Regions from separate parts of the Tessaracoccus sp. MC1627 genome, predicted to be linked through region 2. Evidence: riboswitches for the same ligand, from Rfam matches in the RefSeq annotation. Region 2 holds a riboswitch; each other region holds the start of a gene.
What was found. A riboswitch is a leader RNA that binds a small molecule or an ion and turns the genes downstream of it on or off. The one in region 2 is predicted to bind cobalamin.
Positions count from the first base shown of each region.

Region 1: another riboswitch for cobalamin. It lies ahead of H5399_RS06970 (VWA domain-containing protein); the one in region 2 lies ahead of cobI (precorrin-2 C(20)-methyltransferase).
Region 3: another riboswitch for cobalamin. It lies ahead of H5399_RS06995 (nitrite reductase); the one in region 2 lies ahead of cobI (precorrin-2 C(20)-methyltransferase).

Region 1 covers NZ_JACJGA010000002.1:388,170-395,224, reverse strand. Annotated here, with positions in the region: gene H5399_RS06985 (precorrin-2 C(20)-methyltransferase) at 1-316, shown strand, start outside; gene H5399_RS06980 (cobalt-precorrin-4/precorrin-4 C(11)-methyltransferase) at 292-1,095, shown strand; gene cbiE (precorrin-6y C5,15-methyltransferase (decarboxylating) subunit CbiE) at 1,067-2,287, opposite strand; cobalamin riboswitch at 2,337-2,484, shown strand; gene H5399_RS06970 (VWA domain-containing protein) at 2,570-4,564, shown strand; gene cobO (cob(I)yrinic acid a,c-diamide adenosyltransferase) at 4,564-5,178, shown strand; gene H5399_RS06960 (cobalt-precorrin-6A reductase) at 5,197-5,925, opposite strand; gene cobF (precorrin-6A synthase (deacetylating)) at 5,922-6,686, opposite strand; gene cobN (cobaltochelatase subunit CobN) at 6,683-7,055, opposite strand, start outside.
Region 2 covers NZ_JACJGA010000001.1:754,708-761,762, forward strand. Annotated here, with positions in the region: gene H5399_RS03330 (hypothetical protein) at 1-90, opposite strand, end outside; gene H5399_RS03335 (hypothetical protein) at 620-1,057, shown strand; gene H5399_RS03340 (hypothetical protein) at 1,682-1,951, opposite strand; gene H5399_RS03345 (M23 family metallopeptidase) at 2,336-2,953, opposite strand; gene H5399_RS03350 (alpha/beta hydrolase) at 2,937-3,860, opposite strand; cobalamin riboswitch at 3,981-4,110, shown strand; gene cobI (precorrin-2 C(20)-methyltransferase) at 4,140-5,018, shown strand; gene cobM (precorrin-4 C(11)-methyltransferase) at 5,015-5,845, shown strand; gene cobJ (precorrin-3B C(17)-methyltransferase) at 5,842-7,055, shown strand, end outside.
Region 3 covers NZ_JACJGA010000002.1:395,490-402,544, reverse strand. Annotated here, with positions in the region: gene H5399_RS07015 (type I restriction endonuclease subunit R) at 1-250, shown strand, start outside; gene H5399_RS07010 (alpha/beta hydrolase) at 456-1,367, shown strand; gene H5399_RS07005 (formate transporter FocA) at 1,477-2,307, opposite strand; gene H5399_RS07000 (HNH endonuclease signature motif containing protein) at 2,568-4,022, shown strand; cobalamin riboswitch at 4,362-4,555, shown strand; gene H5399_RS06995 (nitrite reductase) at 4,612-5,460, shown strand; gene H5399_RS06990 (precorrin-8X methylmutase) at 5,457-6,122, shown strand; gene H5399_RS06985 (precorrin-2 C(20)-methyltransferase) at 6,119-7,055, shown strand, end outside.

The DNA.
Region 1 (7,055 bases), on a different contig from region 2:
CAAGCCCTGGGCAGTGGTGGAGCGTCGGCTGCGCGCGATCGCTGAAGCCGATCTGGTCCTGGCCATCTACAACCCTGCCTCGCGGACCCGAAGCACCCAGATCGCCGAGGCACGTCGCATACTTCTGGAACACCGGGCCCGCGACACCGTCGTGGTGGTGGGCCGCGACATCGGGCGACGAGAGGAATCCCTCACGGTCACCACGCTCGGCGAGCTGGATCCGGCGTCGATTGACATGAAGTGCCTCCTCATTGTGGGCGCCTCGGCAACCCGCGTAGGGCCCGCCGGCGTATGGACCCCGAGGTTCGTGCGGTGAGCGTCCACTTCGTCGGGGCCGGTCCCGGGGCCGCTGATCTGCTGACCGTACGGGCCACGCGCCTGCTCGCCGGCGCGGATGTCGTGCTCTATCCGGGCACCTATCTGGACCCCGACGTGCTGTCACACGCAGGCCCGTCAGCGGATCTCGTGGACACGCAGCACCTCGACCTGGATGAGATCACCGGCCACCTCGTGGCCGCGCACCGCGCAGGCCGGGTCGCGGTCAGGCTCACCTCCGGTGACCCGTCGCTGTATTCCGCGCTCGCGGAGCAGACCCGACGCCTCGACGCGGTCGGGGTCCCGTGGGACGTCACCCCCGGTGTTCCCGCCTACGCTGCCGCGGCCGCCGCGATCGGGCGGGAGCTGACGGTACCGCTGCTGGCGCAGTCTGTGGTCCTCACCCGCACCCAGGCCCGCTCGACGCTGATGCCCGCCACCGAGTCGCTCGCCGCGTTCGCCGCCACCCGCGCCACCCTCGTGCTCCACCTGGCCATGACGACGGTGCGGAGCCTCATGGCGGAGATCGAGCCCGAGTACGGCGCGGGCTGCCCCGCCGTCGTCGTCTACCGGGCCAGCCAGCAGGAGCAGCAGATTCTCACCGCGACGGTCGCGACCATAGCGGACGCCGTCGAGAGCGCGGGGCTCCGGCAGGCGGCGGTGATCCTGGTTGGGCCGGCTCTGGACCCGACCTCGGGCGGCGAGTCCTACCTGTACGACAGGGATCGGGCGCGCAGCAGGCAGCCTGTGGTCAGGCGATCGTCAGCGCCCACCGCGTGACCGCATAGCCGGGCACCCACCCCGAGGGCGTCCGCACCTCACAACCGATCCGGGTGAGCTGTCCCCCGAATCGGTGCTGCAGTTCCAGCAGCCGCGCAGCCTCCCCCTCCCCGACGGCGTGTGCGACGAGCCGTCCGCCGGGCCGAAGCGCGCCAAGACAGACGGCAGCGAGCCGGGCTGCAGCCGCGCCGGGGCCGAGATGCACAGCGTCCGGCCGGGCCAGGCCAGCCAGGACCGACGGCGCCGTCCCGACCGCGACCGGCAGCCGTGGTACGCCGAGCCGGGCGGCGAGGCCGCCGATCGGCCCGGCTGCCGCCGCATCGGGCACCACGGCCGTGGCGAGGCAGGTGGGATGGGCGCGGAGCCACTCGACCGCCACGGGACCCGCGCCCCGGCCGATGTCCCACAGCCGTCCGCCGGGGACCGGCCCCAACAGCGCCAGAGCCGATGCCCGGACGTCGCGAGGGAGGGGGGTCTCCACCCCCGTCAACAGGCTGTCGGGCACACCCGCCGTCCACCCGGCGATCAGCTCCCCGACGCACTGGATCGCAACGATGTTGAGCCGCGGGAACTCCGCGACCACGCCCGCGGCCGCGGCGAAGGCGTCCAGGTCGAGCCGGCTCTCGTCGCCGCCGAGATTCCCCAGTACCGTGAGAAGCGACGAGCCGTATCCGGCCTCGACGAGGAGCGCACCGAGGAGCCGCGGCGTGAGCTCGTCCGAGGACAGCACCAGGAGGCGTCGGCCGGGCGCCAGGTCCCGCAGCACGACCGACACGTCACGCCCCACCACGCTGACCAGGCCGTGGGACTCCGCCGGCCAGCGCATCGCCGCCCGGGCCAACGCCACCGATGAGACGGCAGGTCGGATCTCGACGCTGTCGGGGCCGAGGATGTCGATGAGGACGGAGCCGATGCCCGAGACCAACGGGTCGCCGGATGCCAGCACCACCACCGTGGTGTCGCGGTGAGCGGTGACGATCTCAGCCAGCCCGGCCCTCAGCGGAGAGGGTAGGGGGAGCCGCGCCTGCCCGCGGACCGGGGGCAGTAGACCCAGGTGCCGCGCCGCACCGACGACCAGGGTCCCGGATCCGGCGAGTTCCTCGCTGACCGCGTGCACACCGTCGGCCGCAACGCCGACGACGATCACCCGGCCGGTGGTGCGGCCAACCGCCGCGCGGGTTCCGTCGGACACGACAAAGGACGTTATCATGTGGGCATAGGCACGAGGTGCCCCGGAAAGCCGAACCATCGGAGACGGTGGCTTTGGGTGACGGGGAGAATCTGGGAAGTCGGTGAGAGTCCGGCACAGGCCCGCTGCGGTGAACCCGGCCTTCGCGTGAGCGAAGGACCAGGCAAGTCCGAAGACCGGCCTCGCGCCCGATCATGACCATGGCCACACGAGCGGGAGCCTCACATGCCGGTGCACTTTCCTTTCCCTGCCGTTCTCGGCTGCGACACCGACGCGATGGATGACATGGGCCTGGCGCTGGTCCTGGCCTCCATCTCCCCCGAAATCGGCGGGGTCCTCATCCGCGGCGAGAAGGGGACCGCCAAATCAACCACGGTGCGTGCGCTGACAGCTGTCCTCCCTCACGTGAGGGTCTACGCCGCGGACCGGTTCTCGGTTGACCCGGCCGACCCGGCATCGACCTCCCCGGACGGTCCCTTCGGGCCCGGGGCGGAGACGGTGGGCCGGCCCGTGCGGCTCGTCGAACTCCCCGTCGGGGCGACTGAGGACCGCGTGCTCGGCTCGCTGCACCTGGAGCGGGCGCTGTCCCACGGGCGCGTCGAATACGAGCCCGGCCTGCTCGCCCGCGCCCACCGGGGCCTGCTGTACGTCGACGAGGTGAACCTCCTGCACGATCACCTTGTCGACCTGCTGCTGGACGCGGCCGCGATGGGGCGGGTGAGCGTGGAGCGTGACAGTGTCTCCGTGGAGCACCTGTCGCGCTTCGTGCTGATCGGGACCATGAACCCCGAGGAGGGCGAGTTGCGCCCGCAACTCCTGGACCGCTTCGGCCTCACCGTGGAGGTCGCGGCCCCCCGGGAACCCGGGTTGCGGGCCGAGGTCGTCCGGCGGCGGATGGCCTTCGACGGGGACCCGGTCAGCTTCGCAGAGAGGTACCGGCCCGCGGAGGAGGCACTCACCCGCCGGATCGAGGCGTCGCGCACCAGGGTCGTTTCGGTTGTGCTGTCCGACGCCGCCCTGCTGAAGATCGCCGAGATCTGCTCGGCGTTCGAGGTCGACGGGTTACGCGCCGACCTCGTCACGGCCCGAACCGCCGTGGCCCATGCCGCCTGGGAGGGGCGCACGGAAGTGACGCGCGCCGATATCCGCCGGGCGGCTCTCCTGGCCCTGCCGCACCGGCGGCGGCGCAACCCGTTTGACGCGCCCGGGCTCGACGAGCAACTCCTCGACGACATTCTCGGGCGCGACTCTCCTCCGCCGGACGACCCGCCCCGCGACGACGACCCGCCCCGCGACGACGACTCCACGCCGTCGGATCCCAGCGACGAGAGCCCTCATCCGCAGGACCCCACCGGCACCGATCCGGCGCCGCAGCCCCCCATGGAGGCCAGCCCGCCGATCGATGGCGAGGGCAAGGACACGGCGGAGGCAGCACCGGCACCGGAAGCATCCCCCGAGAGCCGGGTCTCCAGCGGGGAGCCCTACAGGCCGAAGGCATTCGTCGTGCAGGGAACTGGCCACGGGGCGCCCGGGCGCCGCAGCCGGGCCATCAGCGAGACCGGCCGTCGGATCGGGGCCAGCCGGGCGGTGGGCGCCGGCGGGGGTCTGCACCTCGTCGAAACCCTGCTGGCCGCCGCCGGGCGCGCTCCGGACCGCGACCCCCAAGGACGGGTCATGCTGCGGCCGGAGGATGCCCGCACTGCGGTCCGGGAGGGCCGCGAAGCCAACCTCATCCTCTTCTGCGTCGACGCCTCGGGGTCCATGGCAGCCCGCAAGCGGATGGGCCAGGTCAAGACGGCGATCCTCTCGCTGTTGCTCGACGCCTACAGGCGGCGGGACAAGGTGGGGCTCATCAGTTTCCGGGGTCGGCGGGCGGATCTGGTCCTGCCGCCGACGCACTCCGTCGACGTGGCGGCGGCCCGCCTCGACGATCTGTCCGCGGGGGGCCGGACGCCGCTGGCGGAGGGGCTCCTTGAGGCGGCAGCCGTACTGACGCGTGAGCGCCGCCGCGACCCACGCCTGCGTCCTCTCCTCATCGTCGTCACCGACGGGCGCGCCACCGGCGGAGCCGACGCGCTGGCCCGCTCCGAGTTGGCAGCCGCGCACCTGGCGGGGCTGGGCGTGATGAGCGTCGTCATCGACGGCGAGAGCGGCCCGCTGCGGCTCGGCCTCGCGGCGCGCCTGGCTGATCGGCTCGGCGCCCGACACGTCCCGGTGGCGGAGGTCACCGCGGACGCCCTCACCTCCACGGTCCACACCCACATGAGAAGAGCCGCCTGATGCCCCAAGGCCAACCGCTGTCCGTCCCCGACGACGGACTCACCACACGCCAGCGACGCACCCAGCCGCTTCTCGTCGTCCACACCGGCGAGGGCAAGGGCAAGTCCACGGCGGCCTTCGGCCTCGCGCTGCGTGGGTGGAACCAGGGCTGGCGCATCGGTGTGTTCCAGTTCGTCAAGTCGGCCAAGTGGCGCATCGGCGAGCAGACCGTCCTGGAACGCCTCGGGCGGCTCCACGACGAGACCGGCGAGGGGGGCCCCGTGGAATGGCACAAGATGGGCGCCGGCTGGTCGTGGACCCGCAAACAGGGTGAGGTGGAGGACCATCGGGCCGCCGCCCGCGAGGGGTGGCTGGAGGTCCAGCGAAGGCTCGCAGACCAGAGGCACGACCTGGTCATCCTCGATGAGTTCACCTACCCCATGACGTGGGGATGGGTCGACGTGGAGGACGTGGTCACCACCCTGGCCAGCCGCCCGGGACGACAGCACGTCATCATCACCGGGCGCGGCGCCGATGCACGTCTGATCGAGATGGCGGACCTGGTCACCGAGATGACCAAGGTGAAACACCCGATGGACGCGGGGCAGAAAGGTCAGCGCGGTATCGAGTGGTGAGGCCGCCGGTTGCGGGGCTCACACCCTCCGCAGCAACCAGGCCAGCGCCGCGTCGACGTCCACCACAGTGGGCACGCCCTGAGGGCCCGGTGGCCGACGCACCATCACCACCGTCACGCCGAGTTCCGCGGCCGCTTCCAGCTTCGCGCTGGTGTAGGTCCCACCCGAGTCCTTCGTGACCAGAACATCGGTGCGGTGGCGGCGCATGAGCGCCCGCTCGTCATCGAGCGGGTACGGGCCACGACTCCGCACCACCTCCCAGGCCGGCGGCACCGTGAAGTCGGGCGCATCCACCACGCGGGCCAGCACTGCACGCTCTGACAGCGCCGGCACGTAGCGCGCGAGCTCCTGTCGTCCGACGGTGATCAACGGCCGGGCACCTGCCTGGGCGGCGGTATCGGCCGCCGTCTCGTGATCGTCCACGTAGCACCAGGCCGGATCGGGCGACCAGCCCGGCCGCTCCAGCCTGAGCAGCGGCACACCGTCGGCGCGGCACGCCTCGACCGCGTTCGCGGTCATCCCCAGCGCGAAGGGGTGGGTGGCGTCCACGACGGCGTCGTAGTCCACCAGTTGGGAACGGAGGCCCTCCACGCCACCGAAACCTCCCGTGCGCACGCGCCCCGGCGGCAGTCGCGGGGCAGCGACGCGGCCGGCCAGGGAGGTGGTGACATCGACGCCCGCAGCTTCGACGAGCCGCGCGGCCAGGCGGCGCGCCTCGCTGGTGCCACCAAGAATGAGCACTCTCATCCGGCACCGCCCTCCAGCGGTGGGGCGGACCCATCGGGGGCACGCAGGAGTGCGATGTCCATGACCCAGCCTGCGCTGGCCCGGGCGCGCTCCCGCGCGGCAGTCAGGTCGCGGCTGACCTCCGCGACCCGGCCGGCCACCAGTTCCTCGGAGTCCGCGCCGAGGTTGGCGCCCCACCAGATCGACCAGTCATCGAGACCCTCCAGGGCGGGCGCTCCACCCAGCATGACCACGAGGTTCCTCTGGCCCGCCGCGATGTCCTGGCGCAGCCTCCGCGCCGTCGTGACGTGCACCGGGTCCGCCACGGGGTGGAGGACCATCCGGTGCCGGGCCGCCAGCACCTGCGGGGCGCTGATCCCCGGCAGCACGTCGTAGCTGAGCGGGAGCCTCGCCGCGATCCCCTCGACGATGCGGATGGTCGAGTCGTAGAGGCCCGGGTCACCCCAGACCAGGAAGGCGGCGGCGCCACGCCGGGCACGCAGGATCTCCTCGTAGGCGCTGACCCGGGCAGCGTGCCAGGCTCTGACCGCGGCCGGATAGTCCGCGGGAGCGTCCCGGTCGCGCTCGGGGTCGGGTACCTCCACCACCTCGACGCCGTGGGCGGCGGCGATGGCCCGGCGGGCCGCCAGCAGCCCGTCGTCGTCGCGCTTCCTGGCTGCGAGCACGTAGTCGGTCTCAGAGAGAGCCCGCGACACCTCCGGCGTCACATGGTGCGCACCCATACCGATACCGAGTATCCGCACCCTCACCGATCCTCTCATGTGTCGTCCTCCAGCTCACCCTCGACCTCGAGGTAGACCTCACGCATGGCCGCGAGGGTGTCGGCGTCTGGCTCCGCCCACAGGCCGCGCTCCGCGGCCTCGTGCAAACGCTCGATGATCCCTCGCAGGGCCCAGGGGTTCGACCTGCGCAGGAACTCCTGAGTGGGGCCGTCGAGGACGTAGGCGTGGGCCAACCGGTCGTACATCCAGTCATGGACCACGCCGGCCGTCGCGTCGAAGCCGAACAGATAGTCGACGGTCGCGGCGAGTTCGAAGGCCCCCTTGTAGCCATGGCGCTGCATCGCCGCGATCCATCGAGGATTCACCACGCGGGCCCTGAATACGCGCGCCGTCTCCTCGGCGAGGGTG
Region 2 (7,055 bases):
GGGACCATCTTCTGCGGCGGCAGATGGTGCAGTTGCAAACAGTGTGGCGGCGAGTAGCAGCCCAGCCACGGTGATCCCACGGTGTTTCATGACGCAGTCCCCTTTGACATGTGCGATTCTTCTGACAATATCCGCTGAAGTGTGCAGAGTCAAGGGGCCGACGATCATCAGGTATGTCAGCCGCGAAAGGGTGGTCGTTCCTCACGTATTGGAGGCCACGGAGACACACTCCTGGCGCCAGCCACCGCTGGATACCGCCGCTCACGCTGTGAATGGCCCGTTCATTAGTTAGCAGTTGCTAAGGTGAAGTCCACCCGCGAGGGTACTTTCGTACCCGCAGAGCTGACGAAGGTTATCAGAGTCGCAAGTCAGCGAGAGCTGGGCCCCAGTGTGAACCCCGTTTCTGTTAGCTTCGTTTCGTGCCGACAGAGAAGACAGGAATGTACACGTGAACGATTCAGGCATCTTGGCTAGGTGGGCTCGACTAGCGTTGGCAATATTGATAGGAACGGCGCTTCTGAACTCGACATCCATTGCGAGCGCTGCCCCACATGCAAGCGCTCAGGGGAGGTCCAGCGATATCCCGGAATCCAGTTCAGCCACTCAGGACGAACGACGGATGCGCGAGATTGTCCGTCAGGCACGAACCGCCGATCCCGTTGGTTTCCGGGACCGACGCACAGCCCTTGCCAACAGCGATGGGTTCGAACAGATCATGCGGGGCTCCTCATCGGAGGCGGAGCGCGTGTACCTGGACTTCTTTACTGCCGTCAGCTCCGATGCTGAGATCGCCCGTTTCGTGGAGGCAACCGAAGGCAAGTTCATTGCAGTTTCGGGATCAGGTACTGATCTAGCCATTGAGTGGGTCGATACGCCTCCCGTTAGTACCCGCGCGCTTGACTGCTGGCAGGCATATGTGGCCTCGTACTCGTTCTTCGCAGCCTCGACCGCGATCTGCGGTGTTGTCACCATCGCTTCCGGGCCTGGTGGTATTGCTTGCGCTTTGGCGTTCTGGGGCATCGGTACACTCCCGGACTTCAATGATGCCTGTGACTGAGCGCTCTCCCCGAACCGGCCTGCGTTCTTGGTGGTCTCGATTCCTCACCGCAGCCGCCGTTCTTGCAGTGGGGATGGCGGGCATCACCGCAGCACTGATGATAGTTGGCTTGGAGACACGCCCGATAGGCGCCATCGTGCCCACGGGGCTGATCTACTGCATTGTGTTCAGTGCGATTCATGCCTCAGCTCACACTTGGCGGGAGCGCCTCCACAAGGGGGACTGACCAGGTTGCCGCTCACTCGCGTCCTTGGCCAGCCACCGGCTGCCCTGCTCGCGCTGATCGCTACTCGCAGCAGCAGGGCGAGAGAGCTTGGACTTAACGCAGCCGACGAGACCTACCCCCGAGCGCTGCCGGGACATTGCGCGATCAACAGCGACCATCCCAAGATGCTACCCACGGGCACCGCGCCCTGGCCGAGGTTCCTCCAGCCCCAGGTGACAGGCCTCCCAAAGTCCACCTGCAGGACACCGCGCTGGGGATGAATCGGTCGAGAGTGACCTGAGAGGGACTCCAGGCGATCGTGAGCATCTCTGACAACCCCACCGGAACGGGTGTCCGTTCTGGTCGACTTTCGACGGCTGCAGTAAGGACCGGCGCCCGCATCTGCCGCGCCTGGGGCTTCAGGCGACCTTGCTTGCGTAGCGCTGGCGGGCGGCCTCTCCGCTGGTGCCGACGAAGGCACCGATCGCTGACCATGGCATGCCGGCTTCGCGGGCTGCGCGGATGGCGTCAATCACGTGGCGCTCGGCTTCCGATCGCTCCGCCACCGCTGCTCGGAGCAGGGCAACTGCACCGGCGTCGAGTTCGTCGTCTGGATTGGGTTCGTGGAACTCGAAGCGCGCCGCCAGCTCGTCGGCGTGCTGCAGGATCTCGTCAACAGTGCGTGGCATGGTCACCACCCCAGGAACTTCTCGCGGGCTTTCATTGCGTGGACGATGACGTGCACTTGATCGCCATCGACATAGCCGACCTCCAAGAAGATCGCGGACTGGTTGGGACCCACGATCATGGTGAACCCGTCGCCGAGATCCCAGATCCGGACAGGGTGCGGTAGGCGTGGAGGATCTCAGGTTCACCAAGGCCATGCTTGAGTGCGGACGGGGCGATGACTGGATCCTCCATCGATCCAAGGTAACTTGCGAGCATGTGCAGGTCAAGTGCCCGGGGACAGCCGGGTTTGCCGCGGGGGTGCGAGCAACTCGGTGGCGGCCACGGAGGGACGCTCACGTCGTTCCTACTGAAGTGCCCGTGCGCAGGAAGGAACGGTGTGGCCGTTATCTCGCCTCGACCACGACACCGTTGCGCGGTAGTCCGCCGGGCATCGTGATTGGCACGGCGGTGGCGACCGTCACGTCCATGGTGCTGATGGCCTGCAGGTGCAGGTGCGGCTCAGTGCTGTTGCCCGTATTGCCGCAGTTGGCCACCGCCTGCCCCGCCGCGACGTACTCGCCGAGGTGCACCCGGACGCTGCCCTGCTGCAGGTGACACAACACCACGACCGGACCAGCGGGGATCTGGATCATCACGTGGTTCCCGGCCAGGGCGGGCCAGCCGGCCGCGACCCGGCGCGCTTGGCCGAGGGCGTAACCGAGTGAAGGCAGACCGCGGAAGGCCGCGTGATCGGGTTGCGTATCCTGCGCGGAGACGACCACCCCGTCGGCCGGCGCCAGTACGGGCCGACCGAACCCGACGAAACGCGTCGGCGGCTCGGGCCGGACCAGCGACGTCGCGGTGAACGGCGCGCTCCGGCCAGCGTCATCCACCCCGACGAAGTCGATCGCGAAAGCAGAGGCGAACTGGGTGGTGCCGTGGCTCGGGACCCGGTTGGCGGGGCTGCTCCGGGCCAGCCACCGGCCCGCAAAGGGATACGTCAGGTCAAGCGTTGTCGGCATGGCGCAACTCCAAGTCCTGCTGGTTACCAAGCCAACGGTCAAGGAAATCTGCCACCAGCGCGATGTAGGCCGCCCGGTCTGCGAAATAGCCGCCGCAGTGGTCCGCGCCGTCGAAGGTGATGAGCTCAACCGGCCCCGGGGCCGCTGCTGCGGCCAACTGCAGCGCGTGGTCGTAGGGGATGACCCTGTCGTTCGTCCCGTGTAGCAGCAGAAGTGGACGAGGGGAGATCGCGCCGATCCTGTCGAGGGGACGGACCTCGGAGAAGGCGTAGCCGTAGCGCAATCGGTTCACCAGGTCGGCAACCGGGATGAGCGGCTCGCTCGGCAGGCGATGACGGCGATATCCCGTGGCGACGACGTCACTGAGCGTGGCGAACGGTGAATCGGCGACGAGAGCCTCGATCCGGGAATCCTGTGCGGCCGTGAGGATGGCCGTGGACGCGCCCATCGAGAATGACACGACGGCGATCCGGGCGTCCGGGCGGCGCTCGCGCACCAGGTCCAAGGCGGCACTCAGGTCCCGCTGCTCGTGGTGGGCGAGGGACTGTGGGCCATCATCGGAGTCCCCGTTGCCACGGAAATCGAAGAGCAGGACACTGTGGCCTGCCCTCCACAGACCCGAGCCGATCCCCAACATGTCCGACTTGTTGCCTCGATGGCCGTGGGCGCAGACGACGACCGTGGACGACGCGGGCTGGTCAAGCCACCAGCCCGCCAAGGAGACTCCGTCGGCTGCGGTGAAGGTGACGTCCTCTGACGGAGCCCGAACCTCGAACGGAGTGAAGGTGTAGTTCGGCCAGGGGCGCCTTGGCCCGTTCAGAGTCCAGGCAGTGGCCCCGGCCACGGCGCCCACGCCGAGCGCGGCACCCGTCGCCAGCCACCCTGCTGCCGCCAACAACCTCTTCATCCGACCCCGCCTTCTCGATGCCACCAACCTAGTCCCCCGCCCGCCCGCGGGGCGCGCCGCTCTGCGCCGTCGCAGACGGCTCGGAGGCGCGAATCTGCTAGACGACCCCAAGTCAGGTCTAACTGCGGGCTCTGACAGACTGACGCTGCGCGCAGGCGACGTCGAGGAACCCGGTGTGAGTCCGGGACGGTGCCGCCACTGTGACCCCGATGGGGGAGTCAGGAACTCGGGCCTGCGCGGCCAACCATTCGGGCGAGCGACCCCAGGAGGCCACGGCAGATGTCCGTACCCACCATTCCCCACGACGACGGGCACGTTGAGCCCGACGCTTCGGTCACGACCCTCCGAGACGGGCTGGACGCTTCGCGCCCGGCCCTCCACTTCGAGAACCTCAGTGCAGCGCTCAGGGAGCGGCGAGGGCGGCGGCTGATCGGGGTCGGCGTCGGCCCCGGGGACCCGGAGCTGATCACTGTCAAGGCGGTGCGCGCCCTTGAGGGAGCAGACGCGATCCTCGTCCCCGCGACCGAGGAGTCCGGCGACGGGCCCGGCCGCGCGGAACGGATCGTCCAGGCGGCCTGCCCCGACGCCGCGACACGGATCGTCCGCGTCCCCTTCTCCATGGCCGACAAGTCGGGAGTCTCCCCGCGTCGCAAGCAGGCGTGGCTGACCTCCGCCCAGGCCGCCGTCGATGCGTTCGCCGACGGCGCTGCCACCGTCGCGTTCGCCACCGTCGGCGACCCCAGCGTGTACTCCACGTTCTCCTACCTGGCGGCGCACGTCGTCGAGCAGTTGCCCGACGTGGAGGTCGAGGTGATCCCGGGCATCACCGCGATGCAGGCGCTGGCGGCGGCCAGCCGCACGCCGCTGGTCGAGGGTCAGGAAGTGCTCGCGCTGGTCCCGGTGACGGCCGGGTTGGACCGCCTCCGCGAGGTGCTCGCCGTGGCCGACTCCACCGTCGCCTACAAGGGCGGACGGCGCCTCCCGGAGGTCGCGGAGCTGCTGCGCGGCGAGGGCCGCGACGCCGTCATGGGCGTGGACGTCTCGCTGCAGAACCAACGCCTCGTCCGACTCTCGGACCTGGCCGACGGCGAGTCCGCCCCCTACTTCTCCACCGTCCTGGCGGCCCCCAGCCGCTCGACGACGGGGGGTCGGCTGTGACCGGGAAGGTCGTCTTCGTCGGCGCCGGACCCGGTGCCGCGGATCTCATCACCGTCCGCGGCGCCCGCGTCATCGCGGAGGCCGACATCATCATCTGGGCCTCCAGCCTGGTCCACCCCGGCATCGTCGCGGGCGCCAAGCCGGGGGCCGAACTCGTCGACTCCGCGTCCGCGTCGCTGGAGGACATCGAGCCCCTCTACCGCCGCGCCCGCGACGAGGGCCTGCTCGTGGCCCGCGTCCACACCGGCGACCCGGCCATCTACGGCGCCACCGCCGAACAGCGCGACCTCATCCGCAGCCTCGGCCTGGACTTCGAGTCCGTCCCGGGCGTCTCCGCCTACTCCGCAGCCGCCGCGCGGATGGAGGTGGAACTCACGATGCCGGAGGTGTCGCAGAGCCTTGTCCTCACCCGCCTCGAGGGCGGCCGCACCCCCATGCCGCCGCGCGAGACCGTCCGCGGGTTCGCCGCCCACGGCACCACCATGGCGCTCTACCTCTCGGCCGCCCGCAACAAGGCGCTCCAGGAGGAGCTGCTCGCCGGCGGCTACCCGCCCGAGACGCCCTGCATCGTCGGCTACCAGGTGTCCTGGCCCGACGAGCTCATGCTGCGCTGCGAGCTGAAGGACCTGTCCGCGACCATGCGCGAGCACAAGCTATGGAAGCACACCGTCGTCCTCGTCGGCCCGGCGCTCGCCGAGGGCCCGCTCGCCACCCGCAGCCACCTCTACCACCCCGGCTTCCGGCACGAGTACCGCGCGGCCGAACCAGAGGCGCAGGCCGACCTGCGCGAACACGGCACCCGCGGCGTCCTGGAGGAGGACCGATGATCCACGTCCACGGCTACCTCGGCGAAATCTCGCCGGCCACCCGCAGCCTCGCCGGACGGGTCGCGCTCGTCGTCGGCGGGCGGCGCCACCTCGACGCCCTCGGCGTGCCAGACGAGCGGCGCGTCGTCCTCGGCGCGCTCAGCCCCGCCGTCGAGCGGCTGAAGGCCCTACCCGACGGCGACGACGCGCTGGTGCTGGCCAGCGGCGACCCCGGATTCCACGGCATCGTCCGCCGCCTCCGCGACGAGGGGCTCGACCTCGCGGTCACGCCCGCGGTCAGCTCGGTGGCGGCCGCGTTCGCCGCCGTCGCGCTGCCCTGGGACGACGCCGTCGTGGTCTCCGCCCACGGCCGCCCCATCGACGACGCCGTGGCAGCGTCGCGGCGGCACCCCAAGGTTGCGGTGCTGACCGGGCCCGGCGCCGGGGTCCGCGAGCTGGCCGGGGCGCTCGAGGGATGGTCGCGGCGCTACGTGGTCGCGGAGAGGCTCGGGGAGCCGGATCAGCGGGTGCATGAGCTGAGCGCCGAGGAGGCCGCCGTCGCGCAGGTGGCGGAGCCGAACGTCGTGCTGATCCTCGACGACTCCGTGCCCGGGGAGCGCGACGCCGACGGCCCGGTCATCGGGCAGGTCACCAACTCGGAGGCCGCGCGCGGGCACGCCGACGCGATCGACGCAGCCCTCGGCGCCGCCACCCGCCGGTACGACGGTCCGGCCGCCGAGGGACTGGTGCGGGCGTGGCGGGAGTGCGACCTTATCGTCTCCCACCTCGCGCTCGGCGCGACCGCCCGGATCCTGGCCCCGCTGCTCGCGGACAAGAAGTCCGACCCGGGCGTGGTGGTGGTCGACGAGGCGGGCCGGTTCGCCGTCCCGCTTGTGGGCGGACACGCAGGCGGCGCCAACGAGCTGGCCGAGCGCATCGCCGACGCGACGGGGGGCACGCCGGTGCTCACCACCGCCACCGACGCGCTCAACATCCCCGCCCTCGACACGCTCGGGTGGGCGTATCACGGCGACGTCGCGGGCGTGACCAGGGCCATCCTCGATGGTCGCCCCGTGCGGGTGGAAAAGTCCCAGCCCTGGCCGCTGCCGCCGCTGCCCGCCAACGTGTCGCCGGACGCCGACGACGCCGTCGTGCGGATCGTCGTGACCGATGAGCTCGCGCCGGATCCGCTGGCTGAGGTGCCCCATCCGCTGGCTGAGGTGCCGCGGAG
Region 3 (7,055 bases), on a different contig from region 2:
TGGCACCATGTCCAGCATCGTCGTCAACCTCGCCCACGACGAAACCCTCGCCAGCCAGGCCAGGGCCAACACCGCGCAGCAGTTCAGCGAATCGCCGGCGTTGCCCAAGGCCTTCATTGACGCGGTGATGGGCGTCCGCGACCGCACCCCGCTGCTCGTCTACGACATCTTCAGCGACCAGGACCTGTACAGCGAACTCTCCAAGGCCCTCCCCGCCATGCTCTACGAACACCTCCACGCTGGGCGGTAGAGAAGACCCGTCACCGGATCGGTCACTGCCGGTGGTCGGTTGGCCCGCCGTGGGCAACGCCTGGGCGGCCGTTGCGCCGCTCATCAACCCGGTTCTTGGTGGCAGAGTCGTGCGCTGCGCTCTCGCTGACGCTTAGTAGCTGCTATTGGCTCCGCCCTTGCGGGATGAGCCCAGGACACCCCCGGGCAGTTGGTAGCGTCAGAGCGTGACGGCCAATCCCTACGCCTCGTTCCTGCCACCCGGACGTCGCTCGGCCGCAGGGCTGGAACCGCAGGAGACCTGGTGGAACTGGCGCGGCCACAAAGTCCACATCGCCCGAGCCCGCCGTCCTGAACTGTCGGTCAGGGTGCTGGTGATCCACGGCGCAGGAGGCCACAGCGGAGCCCTCTGGCCCCTGGCCGCGCTCCTTGCCGAGCGAGGGCTGGACGTCGCCGCCGTCGACCTCCCCCTCTACGGTCGGACGACCTCCCCCAGACCCGGTGCTGTGCGCTACGACGACTGGGTAGAGCTCCTCATCGATTTCGTCGATGCCGAGGACGACGAGCGGCCGCTGATCCTGTTCGGCGCGAGCATCGGCGGCATGCTGGCTTACGAGGTCGCCGCCCGATCCGGGCGTGCCATGACGGTGGCGGCCACCTGCCTTCTCGATCCCCGCGACTGGCGCGTCCGCGCGCATCTGACGCGCTTTGGGCCGCTGGGGATCCTCGCAGGCCCGCTTGCGACCCTGGCCCGTGGGCGGATCGAGACGGCGATGGTTCCGATGCGCTGGGTGGCGCCCCTATCGATGATGAGCCGCAACCCTGGGCTGTCGCAGCTGTGCGCGAATGACTCCCTCGGGGGCGGCGTCGCCGTCCCCGTCGGGTTCCTGGCCTCCTACATGCACTACCGGCACGTCCCGCCGGAGTCGATGCGAACACCGGTGCTGCTGCTACATCCCAGCCTGGACGCCTGGACGCCCGTCGAACTGAGCATGCGCGTGTTACGGCGGCTGGCCTCGCCGGGAAGAGTCGTCATGCTCCGGGAGTGCGGACACTTCCCGATCGAAGAGCCCGGAATCACCGACCTGGTGACTGCGGTGCTCGCACTCGCCCAGAGCTCAAGCAACCCCGACTCATAGCCGCTCAGCAAACTGGCTGGGAGTCAGGTCGGCCGCGTCGGTGCTCCATCGGGAAGGGCTTCATCTGGGGCCGGAGCCTTCGGTCCATGACGGTGGCGGTGCGTCCGACTCAACGGGCGGCGTCGCGCTTCGGGCGGAAGACCAGCCAGTAGAACAGCCCGATCATCAGGCCGCCACCGATGATGTTCCCCAGGGTCACCGGGATCAGGTTGGCGGTAAGGAAGTGGCCCCAGGTCAGGGGCTCGAACCCGACGGGGGCCAGCTCCGGCTGGATGAGGATGGCCAGCGGCACCAGGAACATGTTGGCCACAGAGTGCTCGAACCCGGTGGCGACGAACAGCGCCACCGGCCCGATGAGCGCGAGGATCTTGTCGGTGGTGGTCCGCCCGGAGAACGCCGCCCACACCGCCAGGCACACGAGCAGGTTGCACGCGATCCCCAACGCGAGCGCCTGAACGAACGAATGGTCGAGCTTGTGGCTCGCGGAGGCGAGCACCACCTGACCCCAGGCGTCGTCGGCGCTGTGCTGCACCCCGCCGAGAATCATCAGCGCGACGATGGTCAGGGCGCCCGCGGCGTTGCCGAGATAGACCAGGCCCCAGTGCCGCAGCAGCCTCCACCAGGACAGGTGCCCCGAGGCCTTGAGCATCAGCGTCATCGTGGTGGACGTGAACAGGTCCGCGCCGGTCAGGACGACGAGGATCAGGCCGACGCTGAACACCACACCCCCGAGCAGCTTGGCCACGCCCCACGGCATCGCCTCCGCCCCCACCTGCGTGGTCACGTAGAACACGAAGCCGAGCGCGATGTAGCCGCCGCCGGTCAACGAGAGAAGCAAGGTCCTCGGGACGGTCGCCTGTGCCTTGTAAAGCATGGCGTCCTGCACCAGCCTGGCCATCTCGGCGGGCGTCGCCATCCCGATCGATCGTTCGTCGCTCACGCAGTGGAGACTAACTGCGGCACTCCGCGGCACTACCGGGGAGGGCATGGTGGGCCCGAGCCATCCGATGGTAGGGCGTCGCGTGACCCGTTACCCGAGCGGAACTCCGGCACTGCCACCCCTCGGACCGTCGAGCCTTGACGGGGGTGTTTCCGGTCTGAGAGACCCGCCAGAAGCGTTATGAAACTGTGACCAAAGTAGGTGCCGAAGGGGCTCTTCTGGATCCGTTTCTGTCAGTGGGGGACGATGTAATAGTGCGTATGAACGACGCGGGGGTGTGGGAGCTTGAGCAGCAGTTCATGGCTGCCGCCTGGGATTCCGCCCGTGCCGCCACCGCCGCCGGCCCGGAGAGCGTGAGCGGCTTCCTGGAGGCCCTTGCGGAGGCCGAGGCACATCTGGCCGGGCTCCGGCTGGCCGTGCTGGACCAGGCCCGCTTCATGCCCGAGGCCGCCAAGGTCCTCGACGCCGTCACCTCATCGACCCGTCACACCCCGACGCAGGCCAAGGCGTCGATCCGGCTGGCCGTAGACCTCTCCGAACGGTTCCGCCTGATCCTGGACGCCCTGCAGGCCGGGCTGATCTCGGCTGCGCAGGCCGAAGCGATCACCGATGGGCTGCGGAAACTGCCGGCCCGGTTGAGCGTGCCGGAGCTGGAGCTGTGCCAGAGGGAGATCCTGACCTGGGTCGACGAGCTGGGCCCCTCCGAGCTGCGGACCCTCGCCTCACGCCTGACCGAGGTCATCGACCCAGACCGCGCCGACGCCGACGAGGCCAAGCGCCTCGCGCGGGAGGAGCGCGCCGCGCACCGGAACAGGTTCCTGCGCCTCGCCCCGGACCACCACGGCTCGATGCGGATCACGGGCCAGCTCCCGCTCGCCGACGCCGCCCTGTTGACGGCCCAGCTCGATGCGTTGATGCCTCCGGCCTCGAAGTACACGGCCACCAGCGAAACGCCCACCAGAGACGCCCGCCGCGCCGACGCTTTGGTGCTGCTGACCCAGCACGCCGCCAGAGGCGGGACACTGCCCTCACACGGGGTGGACCGCCCCCACGTCCACATCACAATGGACTACGACACCCTCATCACCGGCCTCGGCAACGTGACACTGCTCGGCGCGGGCGGCGACCGGCTCTCGGCCAGCGACGCACGTCGCCTGGCCTGCAACGCCGACCTGATCCCCATGGTGCTAGGCACCACCTCCCGCCCCCTGGACGTCGGCCGCACCCACCGCCTGTTCACCCCCGCCCTCCGCGCCGCCATCGTGCAGAGGGACCAGGGATGCGTATTCCCCGGCTGCACCACCCCACCGGCACCGTGCCAGGCGCACCACATCATCCCCTGGTGGTCCGGCGGGGACACCTGCCTAGCCAACGGAGTTCTGCTCTGCCCACACCACCACCGCCTCGTCGAACCCGACCCCCTCCAATCAGAGGAATCCCAGTGGCGGGTCCACCTCGACCCCGCCACCGGCCTGCCATGGTTCACCCCACCCCGACACATCGACCCCGCCCGCCGACCCCGCCAGCACCAACGCCACCGACTCCAACAACTCAACCTCCAAGCAGGGGCACCACCCTGCCCACACGACCCCCATGGCTGGGAACCGGAACCGCCAGACCCGGACACCCACAGCGCCCGCCACAAGCACGCCGAACACAGCCTCGACAACCTCATCGAACGCAGTGCCGCCATCTGGGGCTCCCCCAGCCCATGAACCGGGCACGGAAAGGTCTCGACGCTGACGCGCGTCGATCCCGCTCCACGCCGCCCGGCTCAACCAACGGTCCCCGCTGAGTGAGAAGGCCAGGCGCGGAGTGCAACCGCTCCGAAGCCTCGAAAACGTGAGCCTGGCCCTCTCAGCCACGCCCCCTCACCTGCTGGCCGAGGCGCCGAGAAGCGGCCTCGACGCTCAAAGAACGCGGCACAGCGACTGACGACTACGCACAGGAGCATCACTCTTCGCTCAACCGTCCGCCCGGGGAAAGTTCCGGGTTGAGATTCTCCGCACTGAGTTCGTCGGGACCACGACCAGGGGTCGTGTCGGCGCAAAGGAGGTAGGGTGACGGCTGCCAGTCGTACTCCGCATCCCGGAGTCAGGGAACCCGGTGCGATTCCGGGACTGACGCGCAGCGGTGAGGGTGACGGTCGGAGCACGCCAGAGATGGCAGCCACTGGGTGATACCCGGGAAGGCGCCCCGACCCGAATGATCCCGAGTCCGAAGACCTGCTGGCCCTTGCGGCGACCGCCGCCAGGTCTCAGAGCGGCCCCGCGCAAGGGCCTCGGACCGAAGGGCCTCCTTGCCATGACACTTCTCCGCGACCGACGAGACCAGTGCCCAGGCGCGCTGCGTCCGTGGTCTGCCGACGACGGCCTCCTGGTGCGCCTGCGCATCATCGGTGGCCGCGTGGCCACCCGGTCCCTGATCGCCCTCGCTGAGGTGGCCGAGCGGTTCGGCGATGGTCGCGTGCGCGTCACCGGGCGCGCCAACCTGCAGGTGCGTGCCTTCCCCGGCACCGACGACTGCCTCGACGCGGAAGCACTGGCCGCCCTCGAGAGCACCGGTCTTCTGCCCAGCCGCTCGCATGAACTCGTCCGCAACGTGATGGTCTCACCGCAGAGCGGACTGGCCGGGGGCCGGGCGGACCTGCGCCCGGTCTCGGCAGCCTTCGACTCCCTGCTGCAGGGCACGCCGCGCCTGGCCGACCTGCCGGGCCGGTTCCTCGTCGTACTCGACGACGGGCGGGGAGACCTCATGGAGCGTCGCTCGGACCTCGCTTTCATCGCGTTGGACGCGGACACGGGGCAACTGCGCGCCGGCGGTGACTGGGGCGAGGTAGTCCCCATTGCCGCGGCGCCGGAGAGCCTCGCGGCCCTGGCCCTACGGTTCCTCGCCACTCGTGGTTCCGGACCCACGGCGCCCTGGCACGTGAGCGAACTGGCCGCCCCCCTCGTCGCCCCGGCCCCGCCGGATCCGCGGCTACCGACCCCGGCTGCGCCGCTCCCCTACGGAGAGGTACCAGGGGGCAGGCACGTTCCCGTGCCGGACAACGGGCTCGACCGCACCGAGATCGCCGCACTGGCCGACGGCGCGCCCGAAGTCATCGTCACACCCTGGCGGGGTGTGCTCGTCCCCCGAGGAGAATCAGCATGACGCACCCGACCCGGCCCACCAGGCACTACGACTACATCGGCGAGGGCCAGGACATCTACGTCAACTCCTTCGCCGCCATCCGCCTCGCGGCCGACCTCGCCTCCGTTCCCCCGGACGCCGAGAAGGTGGCCGTGCGGATGATCCACGGCAGCGGTCAGGTTGACCTCGTGGGCGACCTGGTGATCCATCCGCAGCTCGTCTCGGCCGCCCGAGGGGCCCTCGAGGCGGGGGCGCCCATCCTCTGCGACGCCACCATGGTGGCCGCCGGCGTCACCCGCCGTCGGCTACCCCGCGACAACGAGGTGCTGTGCTTCCTCAACGACGGCCGCGTCGCAGATCTCGCCAAGGCCTGGGGAACCACCCGCACCGCGGCGGCGGTCTCGCTGTGGGAGCCGCTCCTCGAGGGTGCCGTCGTCGCGATCGGCAACGCCCCCACCGCGCTGTTCCACCTCCTGGAAATGATCATCGACGGCGCCCCCCGGCCCGCCGCGATCGTCGGCTGCCCCGTGGGTTTCATCGGCGCAGCGGAGTCCAAGCAGGAGTTGATCGATCTTCACGACAGACACGGCATCGACATCCCGTATCTCACGGTCCTGGGCCGACGGGGCGGATCGGCCATGACCTCCTCGGCGCTCAACGCCTTGGCACTGGAGCAGGAATGAGCGGGCGGTTCTACGGTGTCGGAGTCGGCCCCGGCGACCCTGAGCTCATCACACTCAAGGCCGCGCGGCTCATCCAGGGCGCCGACGTGGTGGCCTACCACGCCGCCGCGGGCCGCCAGTCGAACGCCCGCCGCACCGCAGGCGGACTCTTCCGGCCGGGTGTGGTGGAGGAGCAGCTGACCTACCCGCTGACGACAGGGAAGACGGACCACCCCGGCGGTTACGAGGGCGCCATGGCCGCCTTCTACGCGGACTCCGCGGCGCGGATCTCCGGGCATCTCCGGGCAGGGCGCGATGTCGTGCTGCTCGCTGAGGGTGACCCGCTGCTCTACGGGTCCTGCATGTACATGTCTGACCGGCTGGCCGTGGACTTCGACACCGAAATTGTTCCCGGCGTGCCGGCGTTCGCCGCCGCCACCGCCGCGATCCGCAGCCCCCTGGTGCGCCAGACCGACGTGCTGACCGTGCTCCCGGGAACCCTCCCCGAGCAGGAACTCGCCCGGCGCCTCGCCGACACGGACGGAGCGATCATCATGAAGCTGGGTCGCACCTTCCCGGCGGTCCGCCGCGCGCTGGAGGTCTCGGGCCGGCTCAACGACGCCGTCTACGTGGAGCGCGCCTCGCTGAGTCAGGAGCGCTGGATGCCCGTGAGCGCGGTGCAGGCCGACGAGGTGCCCTACTTCTCGCTCATCGTCGTCACCGGCGACTCACTCAACGGCACCCGGTCCCGCGACGGCGAGGGCGAGGGCGTCGAGCCGACGACGCCGGGGCTGAGCACCTCGCAGACCGGTGAGGTCCTCGTCGTCGGGCTCGGACCTGGGCCGGAGGACTGGATGACGGGCGAGGCGGTCACGGCGTTGAGTGACGTGGACCACGTCGTCGGGTACGGACCCTACGTGGACCGGGTCCCGCACCGGGTGGGTCTGACGCGGC